2 regions of the Streptomyces sp. NPDC001410 genome follow, and region 2 is predicted to be linked to the other one. Evidence: riboswitches for the same ligand, from Rfam matches in the RefSeq annotation. Region 2 holds a riboswitch; the other holds the start of a gene.

Region 1 (4,651 bases), on a different contig from region 2:
GACGTCCCGCCGCTCACGGCGACGGAGGTCACCGGCCGGTCCGGGCGCTGGAACGTGCGGCTCGGACACGGCCTCGCCCAGCCTGGCGAGTGACAGCGGTCAGAAGGTCGCGTCCCGATGGCGACGCAACAGTGCCGCTATCGCGCACCGCAGGCAGTCGGTGTCCGTGTCGCCGGTCGTGCCGTGGTTGACGTGGCAGTCGGGCATCGCCCGCCGGCCCGGGCCCTCATCCCGGGTGCCGCATACGGTCGTTGGGCCACCGACCAGGGCCTCCAGCTCGTCGAGCAGTCTCTCGGTCCGCTTGACCTGCTGGGCGAGCACCCGTACGCGCGCGCTCTGGCCGCCGATCTGGCGTCGGCTGGCGATGAGTTGGGCGTACTCCTCCATGGTCAGGGCGACCGCCTCACGTCCGCCGAGCGTGATATGGCGCGGTTCGGGACGTTGTCTGGCCACTCGGCTCCTCCGCTCGTCGCCTCCGCCGGTGTCCCGGAAACGCGAGAGGGCCCCCGGACGGTTCCGAAGGGCCCTGTCGTGTCCTGAAGGGATCAGTGCGTGGCGGGAACTCTTCGCCCGGACGCGGCGGTCGCGGGCTTCGGGTTCAGCTGCCGCTCGGCCAACTCGCCGAAGAGCAGGCCGAATCCGCCCCACAGAACGGCCTGGATGGCCAGTGCGGAGAGGCGGAACCGCCACAGCAGGGTGGCCGGGAAGTCCTTCGGCACCTCGTTGACGACCGGCAGGAAGGCGTAGGCCAGGCCGATCGCGACGGCGAAGGCGGCGACCGCGAGGACAGTCGCGTACCAGGTGCCCAGGGTGGGTGCGAGGCGCTTGCCCAGGATGGTGGCGGCGACCGCCAGGAGCACGCTGAGCAGCATCATCAGGAAGTACAGGGTCGTCCGCCTGCCGATGGTGTCGGGCTCGCCGACCGACGGCGGGTTGGCCGGGTACTTCAGGAACGGGACGACGTACACGGCGAGCAGCGCGCAGCCGGACAGCAGCAGTGCGGTCGCCCGCGGGCTGAAGCGGCCGACACGGCCGAGCGCGACGCAGAAGGCGAGCGCGGCGATGCCGCCGAAGGCGACCCCGTAGACGAGGACACCGGTGGCGAGGCCCAGGGTGGACTGCAGGGAGCGGGAGACGACCTCCATCCCGTGCTCGTGAGTGTGGGCGTCCTCGAAGCTGATCGCGCTGTCGACGTTCGGCTCACCCAGGAAGTAGGCGGCGACCAGGGCGAGCACGCCGGCGGCCAGGCCGGCGAGCATGCCCCGGACGAGAAGGTTTCTCACGGTTGCGGAGTTCATGGCTGAGCGGCGTCCCTCGCGTCAGTGGCAGGGGAAGCCGAGCAGGTGGCGTGCGTCGTGCACCCACTCGTGGACGTCCGTGCCGTTGAACACGGAGGTGGCGCCCTGCTCGGCACCGACGAAGTACAGCAGGACGAGCATGAGGATGCCGAAGAAGACCGCCCACGGAGCGATCGCCTTGAGCGGCAGCGTGGCGGGAACGGCGGGGGTGGTGGCTGTCGGCTGGGCGACGGTCTGCGCCATGGCAGGACCTCCTCTGGGAGTTCGCGTCCCATCTCGGTGGTGCACATGACGACGGCCACGGGTCTGACTCACGGGACACCCAGGGGTGTTCCGCATACAGTGGCGCGACCGTTCCGGATTCCCACCGGCTTCCGTCTCGCCGTCGTCGATATCGGACAGACCGTACCGCGTGGCGCGTGCATGGCCAAGACCGCGTCGTCCTTCGTGATCTTCCTCTCGCGTCGGCCGCTGCGATGACGGCGGGTCGGGTCTGCCGGGCTGTGCGGCCCGGCAGACCTGCTCCGTCCTCGTGCCGCTAGCCGCGGCGGCCCGACGGATCGGGTGCAACCGTGTCCCGGTTCTGGCCGGGAACCGAACCGGTGTCAGGCGATCCGGCACCGGCCGCTTCCCGTGCCTGGTCCCCGTGGCCCGGCCACCACGCCGCGTGGCCGATCAGCGCGGTGAGGCTCGGCGTGAAGAACATCGCCATCACGAAGGCGGCGACCGCGATGCCGAAGGAGACCGCGAAACCCATCTCCGTCAGCAGCGAGTTGCCCGCCAGCATCATGGTGGCGAAGGTAGCCGCCAGGATGAAGCCGGCCGCCGCCACGGTCGGCCCGGCGTGCCGGAGCGCCATGCCGGCCGCCTCGCGGGGCTCGCGGCCCTCGCGGGCCTCCTCGCGGAGCCGGGCGATCATGAGGATGTTGTAGTCGGTGCCGATGGCGACCACGAACAGGTACATGATCACCGGGAGCATGAACATCAGACCCGAGTGCCCCTGCCCCTCCTGGAAGATCCAGACCGTGGCACCGAGGGTGGCACCGAAGCCGAGGCCCACCGAGGCCATCAGGTACCAGGGGGCGACCACACTGCGCAGCAGCAGCCCCAGGATGATCATGATGAGGAGGGCGGCGACGGGGAAGACCGTCCGGTAGTCGTGATTGACGGCCGTGGCGATGTCCTTGTAGATCGAGGACATGCCGCCGACGACGGCTTCGGTGCCCTTGGGGGCGTCGGAGTGCGCGACGTCGCGCACCTCGCCCACGGCATCGATCGCCTTGTCCGTCGACGCCTCGTACTTGAGCGTGACGGTGAAGTCGGCGGTGGTGCCGCCCTTGTTCAGCTGGGTAAGGCGGGCGTTCGCGACGCCGTCCACAGCCCCGAGCTTCTGCGCGTACGCGTCCAGGCCGGACTTGTCCAGCTGCTGGCCGTCGGTGCTGGACAGGAAGACGTCGGTGGGTGCGGCGGCGCCCGCCGAGTACGCCTTCTGCATCTCGTCCTGGACGACCATGGACTCCTTGGTCTTGGGCATGGAGCCCGCCGCCAGGTCGAACGTGGCGTTGAAGCCGAGGGTGCCGAGCGACAGTGCGACCAGGACGAGGCCGGACACCGCGGCGGTCAGCGCCGGACGGCGCTGCACGCCGCGGCCGAGGGCGGCGAACCGGGCGTTCTCCGGCTCCCGCTGCCAGGACTTGGAGGGCCAGAAGACCTTCGGTCCGATGAGCGAGACCACGGCCGGGATCAGGGTCAGGCCCGCGACCAGCGTGGCGGCGACCGCGATGGCGAGTGCCGGGCCCATCTGCTTGAGGAAGCCGAGCGTGGACAGCACCAGCGCGAGGAAGGCGATGATGACCGCTCCGGCGGCCGAGGCGATGGCCTCGCCGACCCGGTCGACCGCGTTGATCATGGCCTGTTTCGGCTCGTCGCCGGCGCGCAGGCGCTCGCGGTAGCGGAACATCAGGAAGAGGAAGTAGTCCGTGCCCACGCCGAAGAGCACGACGATCAGGATCGACGAGATCGAGCTGTTGGCCTGCAGGTCGAACAGCTTGGTGGCGTAGGCGATCAGGCCGTTGGCGACGGCCGACACCAGGCCGATCAGGACCAGGGGGAGGATCGCAAGGATCGGCGCACGGAAGATGATCAGCAGGGTGACCAGGATGATCGCGAAGGTGCCGATACCGATCAGTGCCTGGCCCCGCTTGGACGAGTCCTGCTGGTCCAGGGCCTGCGCGGCCGAGCCACCGAGCTTGACGTCGAGGTTCGTGCCCTTGGCCAGTTCCTTGACGTCGTCGCGCAACACCTTGGCCGCGTCGATCTGTTTGGGCTGGCCGGCGTTCTTGCTGTCCATCTGCACCAGGGTCAGGTCATACCTGCCGTCCTTGGACGGCTGGCCGGGGACGACCTTCTGCACCTGGTCGATGTGCTTGTTGCCCAGCTGTGAAGTGATCCGGGCGATGTCCTGTTTGTCGGCGGCGGTGAGCTTGCCGCCGTCGGTGCGTTGGTACAGCGCGATCGCGGACGGGGTGAAGGCGCTGGGGAACGCCCTCTCCTGTAGCTCCGCCGCTTTGATCGACTCGTAACTCTTTGGCAGGAAACTGCTCTCGTCGCTGTTCGAGGGCAGGCTCGGCGCGGTGGCGACGATCGCCACCGCCGCGATGAGCCATGCCACGATCGTCCAGACGGGATGACGGACGACGGCATTCCCAATGCGTCGGAACATGCGGAAGGTCCTCCTGGACAGGAAGATCACCGCAGCCCGGGGAGCGGACCCTGGCATCGGCGACCCTGACCGGCCGTCACTTTAGGGGCCGGTCGAATGGTTGTCTTGAGATGCGATCGTAGTGACCGCACGCCGAGATCATTCCATCGTGTGACGCCCGACCGAGAAAAACCCTTCTCTTTTCAGTCATGGCTGTTCATTCGGGGCTTGAGACGTGAACTCCCGCCCGATGGGTGGGAGTTGGAACACCTTGCTGCTCGCGCACAGGGACGCCCCATAGTCGTGCCTACCGCACGCCACTGTCCGGATCCGCTTCCGGCGTACGGACTCCCCCAGCGCTCACATGCCGTGCGCCGTCGGCGCCCGTGAGGCATGCGCACTCGCCGGGGACCAGGCATCAGGAGTCACCAAGCGAGTACTCGTCGACGAAGCCATCGGAGTCGTCGGCCGCGCCCTTGTGCCGCAGTCCTGCGTCGGGCGGGCGCGAAAGCCGTCGTCGCCGACGCCCATGGCGAGCGCATCTACAAAGAGTTCACCAGAGAGCACGTTGAGCAGGCCGTGGAGCAGCGCCGAACCTCGCGTGCATAGGAGTTTGGGCATCGACGCACGCGACTACGGATATTGCCAGCCT
Region 2 (4,651 bases):
GTGTCGGCGGTGGACAACAACAACACTGTGCTCATGCGGGCGCTCCCGGTGGAATGAAAGGCAGTCCTTGCGGCGCGCCCGACTCGATGAGCCGCCAGAGCGCGTCCGTGTCCGCGTGCTGTTCGATCAGGTCGCCGAGCCGGTCGAGCTGCTCCTCGCGCAGCGCGGCGAACGAGGTGTCGGGGGCCGGTACGAAGCGGCGCCCCGCGGCGGCCGCCACCTCGCGCAGGAAGGCCCGCCGGAAACCGTCCGACTCCAGCGAGCCGTGCCAGTGCGTGCCCCAGGTCTGACCGACCCGGCAGCCGTCCAAGAAGGCTTCCCCGCCCTCTATGGAGGCGACCCCGTGATGGATCTCGTACCCCTCGACCCGCTCGCCGAGGGCTTTCCCGACCGGCCGGGTGAGGGTCTTCTCGCGGGCGAACCGCACCCGCACGGGCAGCAGGCCGAGTCCGGGAACGGCGCCGGCGCGCGACTCGACCTCGTCCTCGATGTGCTCGCCGAGCACCTGGAAGCCGCCGCAGATACCGAGAATCGGGCGCTGCTCGGCGGCCCTGCGCACCAGTGCGTCCGCGAGGCCCCGCTCCCGCAGCCACTCCAGCGCCCGTACGGTCCCGCGCGTGCCCGGGACCACGACCAGGTCCGCGTCCGCCAGCTCCTCCGGCCGGTCCACGAACCGCACCACGACGCCCGGTTCGGCGGCCAGCGCGTCCACGTCCGTGAAGTTGGACATGAGCGGGACCGCGCAGACGGCGACCCGCAGCACGTCCTCGCCGACGGGCGGGGCGGTGTTCGACTCCCGCACGGTCCCGCGCAGGGAGACCCTCCCCCACGCTCGGCTTCGCTCGCGCGGGGGGACCCCCATCCCGTCCTCCTCGTCGATGCCGAGCCCGTGCCGGAACGGCAGCACGCCGTAGGTGTGCCGCCCGGTGAGCCCGTGCAGCATGTCCAACCCCGGCTCCAGCAGGCTGACATCCCCGCGGAACTTGTTCACCAGGAACCCGGCGACCAGCTCCTGGTCCTCCTGGGACAGCAGCGCGACGGTCCCGAAGAAGGAGGCGAACACGCCTCCGCGGTCGATGTCGCCCACCACCAGCACGGGCAGCCGCGCGTTCCGCGCGATCCCCATGTTCACGATGTCGGTGCGCCGCAGATTGATCTCCGCGGGCGAACCGGCCCCCTCACAGATCACCGCGTCATACGTGCCCCGCAACTCGGCCAGACAGTCCAGCACCGTGCCGAGCAGCTGCTGTTGGCGCCCCCCGTGCAGCCTTTTCCCGGGGGACGCCCCCCCAGACCCCCCGAAGAAGCCGCGCGCGCTCAGCTCGCCCACCGGCTTGCCGAGCAGCACCACCTGACTGCTCTGCTCGCCACCGGGCTTGAGCAGCACGGGGTTCATCAGCGCGGTCGGCTCGACACGGCAGGCCTGGGCCTGCATGGCCTGGGCCCGCCCGATCTCGGCACCCTCCCGGGTCACGAACGAGTTGAGGGACATGTTCTGCGCCTTGAAGGGCGCGACCTTGACGCCCTGGCGCACCAGCCACCGGCAGATCCCGGCCGTCACGACGCTCTTGCCGGCGTCGGAGGTGGTGCCGGCGACGAGCAGACCACCGTTCACTTGCCACGTCCCTTCACGAGTCGGCGCGCGGCGACCGTGACGCCGAGCGCGAGCAGGCCGACCCGGCGGGAGAGCCGTACGGCCCGGTCGATGTCGGTGACCCGGACCGCCCGGCCGGTGTCCCCGCCCAGTACGGGCCGGTGTTCGACGCGTCCGCCGTAGGAGAGCGTCCCGCCCAGCCGGACACCGAGGGCACCCGCGAACGAGGCCTCGACGGGCCCGGCGTTGGGACTCGGGTGCTTGCGGGCGTCCGCCCGCCAGGCACGCACCGCGCCGCGGGGGTCCGGTCCGGCCGCGGCGGCGAGTACGGCGGTCAGCCGCGCCCCCGGCCACCCGACGACGTCGTCGAGCCGGGCGGAAGCCCAGCCGTAGCGCCGGAAGCGGGCCGACTTGTGCCCCACCATCGCGTCCAGGGTGTTGACGGCCCGGAACCCCAGCAGCCCCGGCACCCCGCCCACCGCACCCCACACCAGCGCACCCACCACGGCGTCGGAGGTGTTCTCGGCGACGGACTCCACGACCGCTCGGGCGATCCCGTCGGCGTCGAGGGCCTGCGGATCCCGCCCGCACAGATGCGGCAGGCGCGCCCGGGCCGCCTCGACGTCCCCGGCCTCCAGCGCGCGCCCGACGGTCCGCGCCTCCCGGGCGAGCGAAGTACCCCCGACCACGGCCCAGGTGGCGGCGGCGGTCAGCGCGACGGAAGCGACGGGGGAGCGGCGCACTGCCCGCTCGGCCACGGCCCCCAGCGCGACGGCGCCTCCGGCGCACACGGCGGTGTGCAGCGCACCCCAGCCGCGGTGGTCGTGCCACAGCGCGCGTTCCACGGCGGCGGCAGCCCGCCCGAACGCGGCGACCGGATGCCCGCGGCGCGGATCGCCGAGGACCAGGTCGCCGACGAGGCCGGCGGCGGCGCCGTACGCGTAGAAGCGATCGGCACCCATCGGCTCAGCCGGCCGTCGGGGCAGGCAGGGCCTGGTTACTGAACCTCAATCGGCAGCCGCGCATGGCGATATGTCCTCACTCAGGGTGTCCACGCCCTGGTTCGACGAGACCGGCGGTGAGAGTTCCTGGCTCCCGGGGATTTCTTCCCCGGTGACAGTGGCGGGACCGCGCCGGATTCGCACCGGCTTCCTCTCCTGCCGCCGTACATGGCCCGGGCAGTCCACCACGCGCCCGGAAGGGCCGTCAACTTGCCTTTGACCTGGGAAGCCGGACTGTGCTGAGGCCCACATCGCCGGCCCGCCGGGCGGCGCCGAGCGACCGGGTTGCGGTGAATTCCGCTCCCTCGGACGGCATGCGGGGATCCCGCTCGCGCTCACGGACCGTGATCGCCTGCAAGAGCGTCCAGGCCGCGGCGGACACACGTCCGCCCTGTCGCTCCGACTGAATCGGTGCCGACAGGGCGGACGATGAGGATTTACGCGTCAGGGCTTCGCCACGATCAGATAGATCCCGTACGCCACCGCGGCCGCACAAGCCGCGAAGCACACGTACGCACCGGTCACGGCCAGCGCCGCGGACCCACCCTGCGCCGTGGCCTTCTCGCGGCGCGACAGGCCGTTGACGCCGAGGGTGAACAGGGCCACCAGGCCCACCGTGAACGCGAGGCTGACGCCGAAGACGGAGCCGAGAGCCGCCCAGTCGATCTTCATGGGGATGCTTCCTTCAGTTTCCGGGCGGTCAGACTGCGGCGGCCGGCGGAGTCGCCGGAGCCGGTTCGGTGGTGGCCTGGGCCGGGATCGTGACCGACAGGTCCTCGGCGACGATGCCCGCGGGCGGCGGGGTCACCGCGGCGATGGCGGTGGTCACCACGCCGGCCGGCTCCTCCGTGTCGTCGACGACGTTGGTGTGGTCGACGACCTCGCGGCGGGAGATCTTCCAGATCGCGGCGCTGGCGCCGACCAGGAAGACGGCGACGGCCGCGGTGCCCCAGTCACCCAGGTCCATGACGGACTCGGCGCCCGCGCCGACCAGCGCGGCGGCCGGCAGGGTCAGCGCCCAGGCGATGAACATGCGGGTCGCGGTGGACCAGCGGACCACACCGCCCTTGCGGCCCAGACCCGCACCCATCACCGAGCCGGAGACGACGTGGGTGGTGGAGAGGGAGAAGCCGAGGTGCGAGGAGGCCAGGATGGCCGTGGCCGCGCTGGTCTGGGCGGCGAAGCCCTGTTGCGGCTCGAGGTCGGTCAGGCCCTTGCCCATGGTGCGGATGATCCGCCAGCCGCCGATGTAGGTGCCGAGCGCGATCGCCAGACCCGCGGAGAGGATGACCCAGATGGGAGGGTTGGAGCCGGGGGCGATGGCGCCGCCCGCGATCAGCGCGAGGGTGATGATGCCCATCGTCTTCTGCGCGTCGTTGGTGCCGTGGGCGAGGGAGACCAGACCGGCGGAGGCGATCTGACCGGCGCGGTAGCCCTTGCGGGTGGCCTCGCCGTCGGCGTTCTTGCCGATGCCGTAGGAGAAGCGGGTGGCCAGCATCGCGGCGAGACCCGCGACGATCGGCGCGGCGACCGCCGGGAGCAGCACCTTGGTGACGAGCACGTCACTGTGGACGGCACCGAAGCCCGCGGAGGCGACGGTGGCGCCGATCAGGCCGCCCATCAGGGCGTGCGAGGAGCTGGACGGCAGTCCCACCAGCCAGGTCATCAGGTTCCAGAGGATCGCGCCGACCAGGGCGGCGAATATGACCTCGGGACGGATGCCGTTCTCATCGACAAGGCCCTTGGAGATCGTGTTGGCGACCTCCACGGAGAGGAAAGCGCCTACAAGGTTGAGGGCGGCGGACATGGCCACCGCCACCTTGGGCTTGAGCGCACCGGTCGAGATGGTCGTGGCCATCGCGTTGGCGGTGTCGTGGAAACCGTTCGTGAAATCGAACGCGAGTGCGGTTACCACCACAATCGCGAGGATCAGCGAGAAGTTTTCCATTTACCCAGGCAATCGTTCGAGGTCATTGGCTGTTGGACCGTAGGCAACCTGGGTGAACGGAAGGTGAACTGAGGCAGGCGTCAGGGTGTCGTCAAAGGATGGCTGGGA

What was found. Region 2 has a riboswitch for cobalamin ahead of ACFY3C_RS15835 (cobalamin biosynthesis protein). Riboswitches for the same ligand answer to the same signal wherever they lie in the genome.
Region 1: it holds a riboswitch for cobalamin, as region 2 does, so the genes downstream of both, ACFY3C_RS07815 (CbtB-domain containing protein) here and ACFY3C_RS15835 (cobalamin biosynthesis protein) in region 2, are expected to answer to the same signal.

The regions. Positions count from the first base shown of each region.
Region 1 is NZ_JBIAWE010000003.1:258,535-263,185, reverse strand. It holds gene ACFY3C_RS07830 (histidine phosphatase family protein) at 1-93, shown strand, start outside; gene ACFY3C_RS07825 (hypothetical protein) at 100-453, opposite strand; gene ACFY3C_RS07820 (CbtA family protein) at 546-1,298, opposite strand; gene ACFY3C_RS07815 (CbtB-domain containing protein) at 1,320-1,541, opposite strand; cobalamin riboswitch at 1,578-1,720, opposite strand; gene ACFY3C_RS07810 (MMPL family transporter) at 1,837-4,020, opposite strand.
Region 2 is NZ_JBIAWE010000006.1:418,790-423,440, forward strand. It holds gene cobN (cobaltochelatase subunit CobN) at 1-35, opposite strand, end outside; gene ACFY3C_RS15830 (cobyric acid synthase) at 32-1,615, opposite strand; gene ACFY3C_RS15835 (cobalamin biosynthesis protein) at 1,612-2,556, opposite strand; cobalamin riboswitch at 2,656-2,798, opposite strand; gene ACFY3C_RS15840 (hypothetical protein) at 3,040-3,267, opposite strand; gene ACFY3C_RS15845 (anion permease) at 3,296-4,543, opposite strand.